Regions from separate parts of the Paenibacillus sp. J22P277 genome, predicted to be linked through region 2. Evidence: a T-box and tRNA genes for the amino acid it is inferred to sense, from the RefSeq annotation. Region 2 holds a T-box; the other holds one or more tRNA genes.
The links. The T-box of region 2 lies ahead of AC50YL_RS21070 (valine--tRNA ligase). A T-box ahead of a tRNA ligase gene usually reads a tRNA of that ligase, here a tRNA-Val.

Region 1 (8,138 bases), on a different contig from region 2:
ATCTGGACAGGGTTCGAACCTGTGACCCCTACCCTGTCAAGATAGTGCTCTCCCAGCTGAGCTACCAGATCATAACCAAATTTTTTCTCAGTGAAATTTATTATAGCGGCGGGATGAGAAAAATGCAAGGGGGTTGGCAAGATTTTTTTTCGCGGCTTCATGCCCATCCGGCGCAGTTTGCATACTCGCAGCGTTGCCCGGTCATACTATAGTTCCGTATGGAAGAACGATCCATACATACGCGTGCACGAACGGGAGGATCCGTACCCTATGAAACGATACATGCTGATCTTGACTGCCGCACTTTTATTGTCCTCGTGCGTGACTGCATGTGCGGGCAAAGACGATGGGGCCGAATCGAAAGCCGCGAACGCCGGCAATGTCGTCCATCTCCGCACGCAAGGCGATGCGAGGGTATTCGAAGCGAACGGCCTGAAGCAAAACGGCCGACTATGGATTCCCGCAGATCGGGCGGCGGCGCTGTTAAACTACCGGTATGCGGTCAATCCGAAGAGCCGTACGGCTGCAATGGGCTTCGGCGACCCGTTGTACACGTTGTCCATGAATTCCGCAAGCGCCAAAATCGGCGACGATGTCGTGCAACTTCGCGAAGCGCCTCGCATGGTCGGGCATACGCTCTACCTGGAAGTCGGCTCGCTCTCGCAGTTGCTGCAGACGCCGGTGAGATGGGACAAGACCAGCAACACGATCGTCGTATCGCCTAGACCGAGCGGAGAACCGACGAAGAACACGACGATGGATATCCGCGGCAATACCTTGCGAGCCGAATCGGTCGATTCCGATAACGGAAAGGCGAAGGAGGCGATCGCATTCGCGAAGACGCTGCTGAGCACGCCGTACGCATTCAATGCCGAGCCGTACGCGCAAAGCCATGCATTCGACTGCTCCTCGTTCATGCAGTATGTATTCGGCCATGTCGGCGTTGCGCTTCCGCGGACGGCAAAGTCCCAATCGACGGTCGGGTCCTACGTGTCCCGCAATAAGCTCATGCCGGGCGACCTCGTCTTCTTCTATACCCCCGGCAGATTCGGAAGCAACGATGCCGTCGGCAATGTAGGGCTGTATCTGGGCGGCAATAAGATCATTCAGACCTACGGCAATCCAGGGGTCACGATAACCGCATTGGAAGGGGATTGGGATAAACGCTTCATGTGGGCGCGAAGGGTGCTGTGAGCGAGTCGTATCTCGTCCATAGAAGCAAAACGAAGGCCCGTGCGACGTCGCACGGGCCTCTTTCGTGAGGTAAAAAATAAAAAACCCTTAATTACTTAAGGATTTCGTCAATTAAATAATGGTGATCTGGACAGGGTTCGAACCTGTGACCCCTACCCTGTCAAGATAGTGCTCTCCCAGCTGAGCTACCAGATCATATGTAGTTCGTTTCAGTGACAAGTAATAATATATCAAACCGGCAAAACGAAGTCAACCATTATTCACAAAAAAAGATTCTAAATGTTCGTAAAGCCGCATATGGTGTACTCAAGCTTTGATTTCTGGAGAGGCGGGTTGTCTAGTGGAGGAAGCTGCCTATTTGGCGGTATGGCTGATCGGGCTGTTTGGCATTGTCGGCACGGTATGCGTGTATGTGGCAAAAATGGTCATTCAAGATTCCACGAGTTATGACGAGCAATATGTTTGGAAGCGTAAACTGCCTCCGGAAGCGGGAGGGAAGCGGTAGGCGGGGCGGCCCCGCGTTTGATTTCCGTTCCAGCGGGTATACTATTCCCAGATAGTTTTTCCATATTCGGGAGTGGTAGCCATGAAAACACGATTGAGCGCGATTTTGCTTTTGTTGTTTTGCGCGGGATGCGCGCGGTCCAATCCGGCCGTCACGGTATCCGGCCCGAAGGCGCCGTTGTTCGACAGCGTGACAAGGGCGGTTTATCCGCAGCCGCAGGATCAGTCCGTGTTCGGCGACGTCTACGAACCTCCGGGCGAGACGCATGAGCTCGTACCGAGAATGCCGGGACAGCCTGCCGCCGAGCAGGAGAAGCCTCCCCTGATGAATACGAATTAAAGACTCGGTCCGGCTGCCGTCCGCATGCCGGGCTTTTTAGTGTCCTCGCCATGCATAAGCGCCCGGTCGATGTGAAATCCTACATGGGCATCCAAATGATGAAGGAGGAATTCCGATGGTACGTTTGTATGACCCGAATGACGAGGCGGCGGGAGCCGGCAGAGAGACGTTCGTGGCAGCGCGCAAGAACGGCGACGGAGATTTGACGTCCTTCAAAACCTCGACCGGCCGCGAATTGAACTACGAAGAGGCCTTGTCGGCCGTGAAAGACGGTACGATCGAAGGCGTCAACGCATTCAAAGGCAGAGACGGCGAGACGTATATCCGCGGCGATGCGGATGGCGACCCGACGAACAACCTGGACCAACTGCCGACCTATTAGGTCGCTCAAACCCGGCAAACTGCGATTCATGCGAAAAAGCCCGCTCAGCGGGCTTTTTGTTGTTGAGAGCAAGGAACTGCCGATCGCTAGAAACAATACCGCTCGTGCTGTTCGACGAAGCGCATGACGCCGGTTTTTCCTTCGAACTGCGGCTTCGTGTCATCGTAATGCATCAGCCAGATGCGTTCCTGGATCGACGGAGGAAGCGACTGCAGCTCTTCCAGGGTCGTATGAACGACGCCTGGCGGCTTCAACTGGCAATCGTGGAAGATCGTCGAGCAGCCGCGGTCTTCGACGAGCCGCCGAAGCAGTTCCGGGTCGAAGACGAGATCGGCGGAATAGAAGAACGTATCGTTGATGAGATAGGAATAACTGGTCTTGCCCGGAATATGAGCGGTTTGAATCGGTTCGACGGCAAGGCCGGGAAGCAGCTCGGTTCTCGTGTTCGGCTGGATGAGCCGCACGTCGAAATAGTCGTCCAGCGACGCGCATTCGTCCTGCAGCAGGCCGCCCTTGAGCGAGGATTCCCATAACGGTTTCGCAAGCGGCTCCGGAATGAACAGCAGGGGCTTGCGTCCGTAGACGAACTTCATTTGAAAGGCAAATTCCTCCATGCCTCCGACATGGTCGGCATGAATATGGCTGATCAGGACGGCATCGATCTCCTCGATCGGTTTGCCCAGCCGATACAAGGACTGAGAGGCCGTAACGCCGCAATCCAGCAGCAGCGTATGTTGATCCGCATATAGAAGCGCATTCGTATTAAAATACGTTTTGGCAAAAGCGCTGCCCGTTCCGAGCATTTGAATATCCATCGGGACATCCTCCTCCGTTTTGCAATAATTTTCAATTTATCATCTTCGGCCGCGAATGGAAAGAAAAACTATTTCGGCGGCATACGCATCGGCCAGGCACGCTTGCCCGGGTCCGTCATACGATAGCAATGAACGGATCATAGAGGGCAGGTGCGGATATTATGGCTCCAGGAAAAGCTCCGAGCAAAGGAAAAACGGTCAAAAAGCAAAAGTCGGCTTCGGAACGCAAGCAGGCTATGCTCAAATTAGTGCTGTCGGATACGTGCGCGGTATGCAAGACGCCGTGCGCCAGAGGAATGCGGTATCACGAGAGCATGCAGCAGCCGGGCGCGGTCGGCAAAGGCGTGCCGTGCATATTGACGCGGACGTACGTGTAGTTATGCCAGTTCCGGTTTAGTATTTCCCGGGCAAGCGCAGTTTTCGACATCGTGCGACACGCTTGCCGGGAGGAAAAAACTTTTTGTATTGGCGCAACTTTGGACGACTTGGGGAGTATAACCATACATCCAGATTAACGGACGGAGGTCTACTACCATGAAGTTCAGAAAGCTTCTGATTGCGTCGCTGGTCATGTCCTTGTGGGGCGGGACGATGCTCTTCGCGGATTCGGCGTCGCAGCGCGTCCGGGTCATCGTCAACGGCAGCGAATTGGATGACGCGGGTATTTTCACGGACGGCAAAACCTACCTATCGGTTCGCCAAGTCGCGAATACGCTGCAGTCTCTGGTGTTTTGGGACGAGGGCACGAAGAAGGTATCGATCTATAAACCAAACGTGCATATGTTTCTTTTCCAGGATACGACCATCTTCGGGAACGTCGTCAAGGGCAACAAAATCACGTTCAAAGTATTCGCCCAAATCGATAATCTCCTGACCAATATATCGGCTGTTAAAGTGACGATCGTCGAGCCCGGCGGCAACGAGCAGATCATTCAATCCAAGGGCGTTACGGTCGACAAGGATAATTTCTGGTACCGTACCGACGATTATGCCTATTCCTTCGATACGGCCGGCAAATATACGATTAACTTCTATATGAAAGTGTCCGCCGCAGACGATTGGAACCTGGTTTCGCAGAAGACGATCACGGCCAAAGCGCCTTAAAAAACGTTCGCGTTCCTGCCGGATCGGCAGGGGCGTTTTCGTTTGACCCGAAGCATGTTCCATGATACTATACGTAGGAAAAGTATCTATGAATGGAAATGAGGGTATACAATGAGCGATCACGTGCATGACGAGAACTGCGATCACGATCATGACCACGAAGAGCACGTATTCCTTGTCACGGACGAGGAAGGCAATGAACGCGAGATGGTGATGGTATTTACGTTCGAATCCGAAGAGCAGGTATACTCCGTCCTGCTGGATCGCAACGATCCGGAATCCGACGGCGTTATCTTCCGCATTGAGGAAGAAGACGGCGAAGCATTCCTCGTCGGGATCGAAGACGATGCCGAATGGGAACGCGTCACGGCGATCTACGAAGAAATCGCAAAACGCGAAAACGAAGGCCAATAACAACCACAAACAAAAACTCCGATGCCCGGAAGGCAGCGGAGTTTTTTTGATTTACGGACGACGGCATGCTATTTTCGCGGGTTATAGTAAATGGTCCGGCCATTGAACATCTTCAGCTCGGCTTTCAGCTGTTTGGCCATATACTTGCACAGTTCGTTGGCCTTCGATTTGTCGCCGTGCGTGGCGGAATCCGGGAGTACGACCTGGACATGCGATACGCTGGCATCCCCGGCCGCTTCCGACCCGACGCCGAACAGGATGTGATTGTACTGCGGCGTCGTTCCTTTGAGATAGAACCAGCGGTCTTCTTCGCCCGGCTTCGTCTCCACCGTGTACGGGAAGGCAGCCTCGACGTAATTCCAGTCCAATTGTTGACCGGTCAGCGCCGTTTGTTCCTTGTAACGGCTAAGCCGGTCCTTCACCTCCGCAAGGCTGAGAGCTTCGACCGCGGACCCTTGAACGAATTTAATGTAAGCGCTTTGACTCATCATCGTCCACCCCCACCAACATCATAGCATTCCGAAAATCGATTGACAATAACCGGAAATGAAGCGAAAAAGTCCCCGGGACTCGCCTGGAGACGGGCAAGCACCGGGGACGGCGGGATCAGGAGATGGCTTCTTCTTCCACGATGACCTTGACGAATTGAATGCTGCGGTCCTCTGGACCTTTGACCGGTAATCCGACTTCGACGTGGTCGACGATGTAATCGATGTTGGTCTGGGAGATGACCTCGCCCGGCAGCAGGATCGGAATGCCCGGCGGGTAGACGTAGATGAACTCCGCGATGATCCGACCGGCGGATTCCTTGAAGGGCACAACCTCCGTGGCGGCGTAGAACGCGTCGCGCGGCGTGAGCGAGAGATGCGGGATCTCCGGAATCTTGACGACGAGCTCGTGGGCTTCGTTCACTTGATGCTGCGCGGCCAGGTCGCGCAGGGCGACGAGCAGTTTGCCGACGGAATCGTCCGTGTCGCCCGGCGTTACGAGCGCCAGAATATTGTACATATCGCTGAGCTCGACTTCGATGTTGTAATGCTCCCGCAGCCAGTTCTCGGTCTCGTAGCCGGTGATGCCGAGATGCCGTACGTGAATCGTCAGCTTGGTCGGATCGTAGTCATAGGTCGCTTCCGTGCCGAGAATCTCTTCGCCGATGCAGTAGAGGCCCGGCATATTGTTGATCTCGGTGCGCGCATACTTGGCAAGATCGATGGCCTTCTCCGCGATGTCATGGCCGTTCATCGCCAAGTTCCGGCGGGACGTGTCGAGCGAAGCCAGGAGGATGTACGAGGTCGAAGTCGTCGTGAGCATGCTGATGATCGTTTGGACGCGTTTCTGGTTGACCCGTTCGCTGCGAACGTTCAGGACCGAGCTCTGCGTCATGGAGCCGCCCAGCTTGTGCACGCTCGTGGCCGCCATATCGGCGCCGGCCTGCATGGCGGACATCGGGAGCTTCTCATGGAAATGAATCAGCACGCCGTGCGCTTCGTCCACCAGGACGGGAATATCGTAGCTGTGCACGAGATCGACGATTTCTTTCAGGTCCGCGCATATGCCGTAGTAGGTTGGGTTAATAACGAGTACGGCTTTCGCGTCGTGATGGCGGTCAAGCGCCCGCTGCACGGAGCGGGTGGTGATGCCGTGGTCGATCCCCAGATTGGAATCGCGCGCCGGCGAGATGAAGATCGGACGGGCGCCGGCGAAGATGATGGCGGACATGATCGATTTGTGCACGTTGCGCGGGACGATGATTTTGTCGCCGGGCGAACAGACGCTCAGAATCATCGTCATGATGGCGCCGCTTGTTCCTTGCACGGAAAAAAAGGTATAATCGGCTCCGAAAGCGTCGGCCGCCAATATTTGGGCTTCTTCGATGACGCCGGTCGGTTGATGCAAATCGTCGAGCGGCGCTATATTTATCAGATCGATCGACAGGGCGTTGTCGCCGATAAACGCGCGAAATTCGGGGTCGCTGCCCATCCCCTTCTTGTGTCCGGGGATATGAAATTGAACGGGGTCTTTTGCCGCATGCTCCGTCAGGGCGGTGAACAGCGGGGTCCGGGTATGATCCATTGCTTCTTCATCCCAGCCTTTCATCTTGGATTGTTACAAACAAAGTTGAGTATAGCAAAAACAGGGGGGATTGCAAGCGGCATTTTTGTTGAGACTAGAGGAACGAAGGCTTAGCCGGAAATAGGCATGAAAGGGGAACCGAAATGGAGATCGCAAAGAGCTGGGCGGGAAAAAAAGTGCTGACTTCGCCGTTCGTGGTCCAGCTGCTCGTCATTATGTATTTCGTTGAATTCGTCAAAGGCGCGCTGCTCGTTTCTATTCTTCCTGTTTATATGAGACAGGAGCTGAACCTGACCGCTTACGCGGTAGGCTGGGCGCTCGCGCTTCAATATATCGGGGATAACGCGTTCCGCTCGCCGCTGGGCTGGATCATCGACCGTTTCGGTTATCGCTACGTGATGCTGTTCGGCGTCTTATTCACCAGCGCGTCCGTGCTGATCATCAGCTTTACGAGCGGTTTCGGCTGGATCGTGGTCGCTTGCCTGCTGCTCGGCATCGGCACTTCTCCGCTGTGGCCCTGCGTGATCAGCGGGGCGACGACCGTGGCGGGCAACGAATCCAGCGGCACGATCATGAGCGTCGTCTACATGGCCTGGCTGACCGGCGTCGGATGCGGACCGATCGTCATCAATTTCTTCATCGCCCATACATACGCGCCCGGATTCCGCATCCTGATCGGCATGATGCTGTTCGTCGTGCTGGTCGCGCTGTTCCTTCCGAACAGGAAGCAGTCGATGGCGCTCGAGAACCGCGAAGTTCCGCATGTCTCGGAACATGCGCATCTGCCATGGAGGGTCCGCGCGCGGCGGTATTTTGCCAAAGTCGGCGCATCGCTTCACGCGAGCAAGCTGCTCTACCCGGCGATGTTTACCCAGAATTTCGCGCTGGGACTGCTGACGCCGGTGCTGACGCAATACGCGCGCACGGTGCTGCATCTGACTCCGCGGCAGTACAGCATGTACTTGGTGGCGGGAGGCGCCGTGACGGTGCTCGGGTTGATCCCGGTCGGCAAATGGGTGGACCGCTTCGGAACCCGGTGGTTCCTGCATGTCGGCTTCGTCGTTGCCGCCGTTTCGCTTATCGCGCTCGGTTATTCGCGTTCGCTGCCGCTCGTGCTCCTGATCGTGGCCTTCGTCGGCCTCGGCTACGCTTGTATCATCCCGGCATGGAACGCGCTGATCGCGCAGGCGATCCCGAAATCGGAGCGCGGCGCCGTATGGGGCTTCTTTCTGACGATCGAAGGACTCGGCATGGTCTTCGGCAGCATTTCCTCCGGCAAGCTGTGGGACAAGCTGGGGCCGCACTCGCCTTT
Region 2 (8,138 bases):
CGAGCTTCTTCGAATTGACGCCTTCGATCTGCTGCTCGCCGGCAGGGGAGTAAATATCCGTGATCAGCACTTCGTCCGCCTCCGGGAACGCGCGGCTGAACTGCTCCAGCAGGAAGAACGTCCGGGTATAGCGCTGCGGCTGGAAGACGGCGATTATCCGTTTGCCCGTCGACTTCGCGGCGCTGATCGTCGCCTGGATTTCCGTCGGATGATGCGCGTAATCGTCGATGACAAGAATGTCGTTGATTTCGCCCAGCACTTGAAACCGGCGTTTCGCGCCGCGGAAATCGAGGATCGCTTCGGCGATGGACGCGAACGGGATCCCCGCCTCTAGGCAAGTAATGACGGTAGCCATCGCATTGTACACGTTGTGGCGTCCCGGAACCGAGAGCTCGATTCTTCCGAGCTGCTGGCCCTGCTTCGTCATATCGAAGGAAACCTTCCGGTCCCCGAGCAGGATGTTGCTGGCCCGATACACCGCCTCTTGGTCGATGCCGTATGAAAGCACGCCTTCATGGCCGAGCGGCCCCGACAAGAGCTCGGGCAGCATACCCTGCATATTCTCGTCGTCCGCGCAGACGATCGCGCTGCCGCCCTGCTTCACCTGGCTCAGAAATTGCACGTAGGCTGCCCGCAATTTATTAAAATCGCCGTCGTAGTTCTCGAGATGATCCGGTTCGATATTCGTCACGATGGCGATCGTCGGATGATACTGCAGGAACGATCCGTCGCTCTCGTCCGCTTCCGCGACGACGTATTCGCCCTTGCCGGCCTTTGCGTTCGTGCCGACATTGACGATCTCGCCGCCGATGATGAACGTCGGGTCGAGCTTGCAGGTCTCCATCACGAGCGCGATCATCGACGAGGTCGTCGTCTTGCCGTGCGCTCCCGCCACCGCGACGCCTTTGCCGATGTTCATCAGCCGAGCCAGCATTTGAGCCCGGTGCAGGATAGGGATATTCAAATCTTCTGCCGCTTTCCGCTCCACATTGTCCCGGGATAAGGCCGTCGAATAGACGACAAGGTCCGCTCCGGCGACATGCTCCGGCTGATGCCCGATGAATATGCGAGCTCCTTTGGCCGCAAGCTTCTCCGTAAGTTCTTGGCGCGCTACGTCGGAGCCGGTTACCTTATAGCCCATCTCCAGCATGACACGCGCGATTGCGCTCATGCCGTAACCGCCGATTCCGATGAAATGAACGTGTTCTGCTGTATTCAAAGACGGTTCACCAACCTTTTTCAGAATCCTGATTATAGAGCAATTTGGAGCGGACGTCGGCAATCAAGTAGAGCGTGCCGGTCACGACTGCCAGATCCGCCTCGCCGGTCGACATCTTCAGCCGTTCAAGCGCCTGTTTCCAATCAGGTTCCACGATGAGCTCGAAAGAATAGCCCGCTTCCTCCCGAAGTTCATGAACAAGCGCCGCCAGATCGGCAGCGGACAGAGCCTTGCGAAAATCCGCCTCTGTCACGACAAGCGTATTCACTAGAGGTAGTATATGCCGCAAAGTGTCACGATGATTCTTATTCGCCAGCATCGCGATCATAAGGTGAAGACGCTCGTACGAATACGTCTCCCGCAGCGCGGCCGCAAGCATCTCCGCGCCTTCGGGATTATGCGCGCCGTCGATGAGAATCCGCGGCGATTCGCCGATCATCTCCAGGCGACCCGGCCATGCGGCGCTGCGGAGTCCTTCCCGCAAATCCTCGTCCTCCAGCATCAGCGCGTAATACTGCCGCAGTACTTCCAGCGTCATGACGGCCACGACCGCATTCGTCCGTTGGTGCGGGCCGTTCAGCGTAATCGTCAGCTCGTCGATCGAACGGAACAACCCGTCGAAACGGAACGTCTGCTCGTTCTCCCGGACGAGGGTCGCCGTCTCGTGAAACTTGTCGCCCAGCATATACAGCGAGCTGTTCTTCGCTCTCGCGGTATCCCGAATCACCTGCGCGGCTTCAGGCTGACTCACCGCGCTGACGACGGGAACCCCCGCCTTGATGATGCCGGCCTTCTCCGCGGCGATCGCTTCGAGCGTGTCACCCAGGATATCCATATGATCGTGGCCGACGTTCGTGATGACCGAGACGATCGGAGTCACGATGTTGGTCACATCGAGACGACCGCCAAGTCCCGTCTCCCATACGACGAAATCCGGATAAGCAACCGTTCCGTAATAGAGAATCGCGAGTGCCGTCGATACCTCGAACATCGAAGGAGATCCAAGCTCCGTTGCGGCAATCTCCTCGACGAGCGGCTTCAGCCGGTTTGCGAGCGCCAGCAACGTCTCTTCCGGAATGTCGGTGCCGTTGTATCGAAAACGATTCGTAAACTTCGTGATGTACGGGGACGTGAACGTCCCTACGTCGTAGCCGCAGCGAATCAGCACGCTGGTTAGATAGGCGCAGACCGAGCCTTTGCCGTTGGTGCCCGCCACGTGGATGAACTTGAGCCTGCGTTCCGGGTGGCCCGTCAGCTCCATCAGCTTCTGGATACGCTCCATGCCGGGGCGAATGCCGAATGCGACCAGCCCTTCGATCCACGATCTCGCTTCCTCGTACGAAGCGAGCGGCTTTATGTCATGTTGTTGTTCGCTCATCTGCTTCAGCCTCTCAATTCCGCGATGCGCGCTTTGACTTTATCGCGCTTATCGGCATAGTCAGCCATTTTCGCTTTTTCTTCCTCGATGACTTTCGCCGGCGCCTTCGCCACGAAGCCTTCGTTCGCGAGCTTTTTCTCCACGCGCGTCACTTCGCTGTCCAGATATTGGATTTCCTTCTCCAGACGGGCAATCTCCTGCGAGATGTCGATCAGGCCGGCAAGCGGCAAATACATTTCGGCGCCGGTCACGACCGCGGTCATCGCTTTGTCCGGAGCGCTCAATTCGAGGCTGACGTCAAGCTTCGACGTGCCGCAGAAACGAACGATGAACTCCTCGTTGCGCGCCAGAATGGCCGCTTCGTTCGCGCCGGAAGGCTTGATCTGAAGCTCGATCTTCTTGCTCATCGGCACGTTGACCTCGGCGCGGATATTCCGGACTGCCCGAATCATCTCCATGAGGAGCTCCATCTCGGCAACGGCATCCGGCGCTTCCAGCGAGGCGTCGTACACCGGCCATGGGGCAAGCGTGATCGTCTCGCCTTCATGCGGCAGATGCTGCCAGATCTCCTCGCTGATGAACGGCATGAACGGGTGAATCAGACGCTGCGTACGGTCGAGCACGTAAGCCAGCACCGACTGCGTCGCGCGTTTTGCCGCCGCGTCTTGGCCGTTCAGGTTCAGCTTCGCGAACTCGATATACCAGTCGCACAGATCGTCCCAGATGAAATTGTACAGCACGCGTCCCGTCTCGCCGAAATCGTAGCTGTCGATCAAGCGCGTCGTATCCGCGACCGCCGCGTTCAGGCGATGCAGGATCCAACGGTCGGCGGTGCCGAGCTTCACGTTGATGTCGATGTCCGCCGCCGTGACGCCTTCCAGGTTCATGAGGGCGAACCTGGAAGCGTTCCAGATCTTATTGGCGAAATTGCGCGCCTGTTCGACCCGCTCCCAGCGGAAGCGCAGATCCTGGCCCGGCGTGCTGCTCGTCGAGATCATGTAGCGCATCGCGTCCGCGCCGTATTTCTCGATCACCTCGAGGGGATCGACGCCGTTGCCGAGCGACTTGGACATCTTCTTGCCGTTCTCGTCGCGAACGAGTCCATGCATCAGCACGTCCTTGAACGGCGCCTCGCCGGTGAATTCCAAGGCGGTGAAGATCATCCGGGCAACCCAGAAGTAAATAATATCGTAACCCGTGACCAGGACGTCCGTCGGGTAGAAACGTTTCAAATCTTCCGTTTGTTCCGGCCAGCCTAACGTCGAGAACGGCCAGAGACCCGAGCTGAACCACGTATCGAGCACGTCTTCGTCTTGGCGGAGCGACTCGTTGCCGCAGGCCGAGCAGGCCGTCTGATCCTCGAGGGCGACATGCATCGCGCCGCAGGCGTCGCAATACCAAGCCGGAATGCGGTGACCCCACCAGAGCTGACGGGAAATGCACCAGTCGCGCACGTTCTCGATCCATTGCAAATACGTTCTGTCGAACCGGTCGGGCACGAAGTTAACGCCTTTGCCGCCGCGCTGCGCTTCGATGGCCGCTTCCGCAAGCGGCTTCATGTCCACGAACCACTGCGTCGACAAATAAGGCTCGACGACGGCGCCCGTGCGCTCGCTGTGACCGACTTGATGGACATGGTCCTCGATCTTGACGCAGACGCCGCTCGCCTGCATGTCCGCGACGATCCGCTTGCGGCATTCCGCGCGGTCCATCCCGTTGTAAGGGCCGGCCTCGGCGTTCATCGTGCCGCTTTCGTCCATGACGTTGATTTGCGGAAGATTGTGGCGCAGGCCGACTTCGAAGTCGTTCGGGTCATGCGCCGGGGTAATCTTGACCGCGCCGGAGCCGAAATCCTTCTCGACGTATTCGTCGGCGATGATCGGAATTTCGCGGCCGATGATCGGCAGCACGATCATTTCCCCGATCAGGTGCTTGTAACGCTCGTCTTCGGGATGCACCGCGACCGCCGTATCGCCGAGCATCGTTTCCGGACGGGTCGTCGCGACCGTGATGACGCCGGAGCCGTTCTTCAGCGGATACTGCAGATGGTACAGATGGCCGTTCACTTCTTTATGCTCGACCTCGATATCCGACAACGCCGTCCGGGCCGCCGGATCCCAGTTGATGATCTTCTTGCCGCGATAGATCAAGCCTTTCTCGTAAAGACGAACGAATACTTCGCGCACCGCTTTGGAGAGGCCTTCGTCGAGCGTGAAGCGTTCGCGCGAATAATCGAGCGAGAAGCCCATTTTCGCCCACTGGTCGTGGATCGTCTCGGCGTAGCTGTCCTTCCATTCCCATACTTTCTCCAGGAACTTCTCCCGTCCCAGGTCGTAGCGGGACTTTCCTTCTTCGCGCAGCTTCTGTTCAACCTTCGTCTGCGTCGCGATGCCGGCATGGTCCGTGCCCGGAAGCCAGAGGGCGTCGAAGCCCTGCATCCGCTTGGTCCGGATCAGGATATCCTGCAGCGTGAAATCGAGCGCATGCCCGATATGCAGCATACCCGTTACGTTCGGCGGCGGGATGACGATCGTATAGGGCTCCGCCGAAGGGCGCTTGCCCGCTTCGAAAAACTTGCCCTCCATCCAGAAAGGATACCATTTCGTTTCCGCGGCCTTCGGGTCATAGGTCGTCGGCATTTCAGTCATCGTTTGTTTCTGCGACATGTCCATTCCTACCTCCATATTATGTCCTCTTCCGGTTCAGGCGCGGATTCGCGCGCCGCCGGTCGTTAAGCGCATCTAAAATGAACGAAAAAAATAAACCTCTCGCCCTTATAGCAAAGGACGAAAGGTTCTGGCTTCCGCGGTACCACCTTTGTTCCGAAGCGGCAATCTGCGCCGGTTCGACAACTCATTGACAGATAACGGCTGCAGCCGGCCGCAACTACGCGAAATGCTTCGCTTCATTCCAGCGACTCCGGGGCGACCAGTCACAGTAAGTCCCTGCAGAACCTCTCAGCGCAACCGGTTCCGCTCTCTGAAGGTATTCCTGCCACTCTTCCCCATCAACGTCATTCAATTAAATTATTGCCCTATTTTTTCTATCATACACGTTCTTATTTGCAATCGTCAATCCCAATAGGCGTTCTACCGCGCGTCGCAACGAAAAAGCCTGCCGGAAGCCCTCCTTGGAGGACCTCCGGCAGGCTTGGCGCCGCCGTATTACGGAATGTACAGTACTTGGCCTTCGCTTACGACCTGATCGCTGAGCCGGTTGTACAGCGCGATCTCGCGCGCCTGCAGCTGGTACCGGCCGGCGATGACGTCGAGCGTCTCCTCGCGCTGCACGATGCAGAGCCGCACCTTGCGAAACGCGTTTTCGTCGCTCGGACGGCCGTAGAAAAGATTTTTCCATTCGATGTCGTCGCCGGTCGTTTTGCGGATCTGTTCCGCTTCGCGTTCCGCATGCTGCTCGGCCGCCGCCTTGGCTTCCTGCTCGCGCCGGCTGGACTGCAGCAGAGACCTGAAGGTGACGTTGCCCGCGCCTTGCAGCGCCGCTTCTTCTTCCGCGGGCTTGCCGGAAAGCGCGACGCGCAGCGGCTTAGGTTCCGCATCCGACTCCGGAACGGACACCTCGCCGAACAAATCCGGCGCGATCGCCGCGGGCTGAGCCGGCTGCTGACGAATTTGCGGTTCGAACTCCGGCTGGTCGAAGGAAGCCGGTTCCGGCTGCGTTTCCTCGGCAATAGGTGTTTGCTCCCACACCTGGGCCGCCTGCGCCTCTTGCTGCACGGGCTCATGCGGCTGGAACGACGTCTGGCGCTCGATTTCCTGAAACGCATCCGCCGGTTCCGCTTCCTGACGGACCGCCTGCGCGAACGCGGCTTCCTGCCGGGCAGCCTCTTGGCGCTCCGCCTCCAGACGGGCCGATTCCGCGAACGCGGCTTCCTGCCGGGCAGCTTCCTGTCGTTCGGCTTCCTGACGCGCCGCTTCCTGCTGGGCGGAGACGAGCAGCTCCTGCTCCCTCGCCCTGGCCGCGCGGGCTAACGCTTCGCGCGCTTCCTCCGCTTCCGTCTGAAAGGCCGCATAGCGCTGCTCTTCCTGCTCCGCCGCTTCGCGCTGCAGGTCCGGCTGCCAGAACTGCGGCTGCTGCGCAAAGAACGGAGGCGCTTCTTGCGGCGCAAAGGACGAAGGAGGTTCCTGCGGCGCGAAAAACGGCGGGGCCGCTTGCTGCGGATCTTCGTCTTCCCTGCTGTGCACGACCGTATACGGCTCTTCCCTCGTCCATTCCCCCTGCGGGTTGGCCTGCTCGATCTCGATGCCGAATAACGACAGCACGCCCGTGATATTGAGCGTCCGCGTAGACAAGACGTCCACGTCGAAATTGTCGATCTCCACGGAAATGTCGTCCAGGCGATGAATGCGGTTCAGCGGCAGCGTAATTTCGACCGGTATCCAATGCTCCAGCGATTGCTCCGACAGCGGCTGTTCCTCCGACCGGTAGACGCCCGTCAGAAGCAGATGGCCCTTCAGCAGCACCTGCTCGTCTTGCTGAACGATGCCGATGCGGGGTATCAGCTCGATCTCGTCCAGCTCGTCGATAGCCGCCACTTCATCGGGCAAATGCACCCGTTCATAGATATCGAATCGCAAACCGTTTGACTGGCTTGGCACGCTAGTCGTCCTCCTTTCCCCTCTCAAAAGCTTGGTTGCAGCTTCTTCGAATACAAGAAAGCACGAGCATTCGCCCGCTTTGCTTATATTCCTATGGAATGAAACGGACAGCGCCGACTAAGAGGCGTCAATCGTTTCATCTTGCCTATTTATCTATATGGCAAGGGGTGGGCAGGCATGACTACGATTTTCACAGGGAAGCATGGCGGCGGCGCGCCTCGGCGAACCACGGCGGTTCCGGGGCCTCCAGCGTCATCGCCCGGCCGTTCCAGGGATGCGCGAAGGCGAGTCGTTCGCCGCGCAGCGCCTGATGGCGCAAAACGCGGTCGCTGCCGCCGTATAAGGCGTCGCCGACGAGCGGATGGCCGAGATGGCTCATATGGACGCGAATCTGATGCGTTCTTCCCGTCTCCAGCCATAAGCGGACCAGCGCTGCCTCCTTATAGCATTCGAGAACCTCGTAATGCGTGATCGCGGCGTCTCCCTCGGCGGTTACCCTTCTTCTGGAACGATGATGGCGGTCCTTGCCGATCGGCGCGTTCACGGTACCGCTCCTCCGATTCGGCACGCCATGGACGATCGCGGCATACTGCCGGCCGATGGCTTTCTCCCGCATCGCCTCGTCCAGCCGCAGCTGCGCCAGCTCGTTGCGGGCGTACAGGACCGGACCGGCGGTATCGTCGTCCAACCGGTGAATATGCTTGGCGGGCTGCCTCTCGCCGCGCCGCAGGCTGTCGCGGACAGCGGCTTCGTCCAATGTGCCCCGCTGCCCCGGAGCCGAAGGATGCACCGGCATTCCGGCGGGTTTATTCATCACGAGACACCAATCATCGCCGAACAGGGCCTCGGCAGAGACCTCTTCCCAGGGCTGCGCGCCAGGCAGCGCCTCCAGCCCCATGCGGTATGCCGCGTCCTTGCCTGGATC

Region 1: it has a tRNA-Val gene. The T-box ahead of AC50YL_RS21070 (valine--tRNA ligase) is inferred to sense a tRNA for this amino acid. The anticodon was not compared.

What each region holds. Positions count from the first base shown of each region.
Region 1 covers NZ_JBXENS010000001.1:523,547-531,684, reverse strand. Annotated here, with positions in the region: tRNA gene AC50YL_RS02815 (tRNA-Val) at 1-71, opposite strand, end outside; gene AC50YL_RS02810 (C40 family peptidase) at 271-1,194, shown strand; tRNA gene AC50YL_RS02805 (tRNA-Val) at 1,314-1,389, opposite strand; gene AC50YL_RS02800 (hypothetical protein) at 1,535-1,699, shown strand; gene AC50YL_RS02795 (hypothetical protein) at 1,781-2,038, shown strand; gene AC50YL_RS02790 (DUF3892 domain-containing protein) at 2,154-2,420, shown strand; gene AC50YL_RS02785 (MBL fold metallo-hydrolase) at 2,507-3,235, opposite strand; gene AC50YL_RS02780 (hypothetical protein) at 3,397-3,612, shown strand; gene AC50YL_RS02775 (stalk domain-containing protein) at 3,770-4,339, shown strand; gene AC50YL_RS02770 (DUF1292 domain-containing protein) at 4,451-4,753, shown strand; gene AC50YL_RS02765 (DUF1885 family protein) at 4,822-5,241, opposite strand; gene AC50YL_RS02760 (aminotransferase class I/II-fold pyridoxal phosphate-dependent enzyme) at 5,360-6,826, opposite strand; gene AC50YL_RS02755 (MFS transporter) at 6,970-8,138, shown strand, end outside.
Region 2 covers NZ_JBXENS010000006.1:24,787-32,924, forward strand. Annotated here, with positions in the region: gene murC (UDP-N-acetylmuramate--L-alanine ligase) at 1-1,219, opposite strand, end outside; gene AC50YL_RS21065 (bifunctional folylpolyglutamate synthase/dihydrofolate synthase) at 1,227-2,597, opposite strand; gene AC50YL_RS21070 (valine--tRNA ligase) at 2,603-5,263, opposite strand; T-box leader at 5,377-5,617, opposite strand; gene AC50YL_RS21075 (LysM peptidoglycan-binding domain-containing protein) at 5,762-7,213, opposite strand; gene AC50YL_RS21080 (RluA family pseudouridine synthase) at 7,404-8,138, opposite strand, start outside.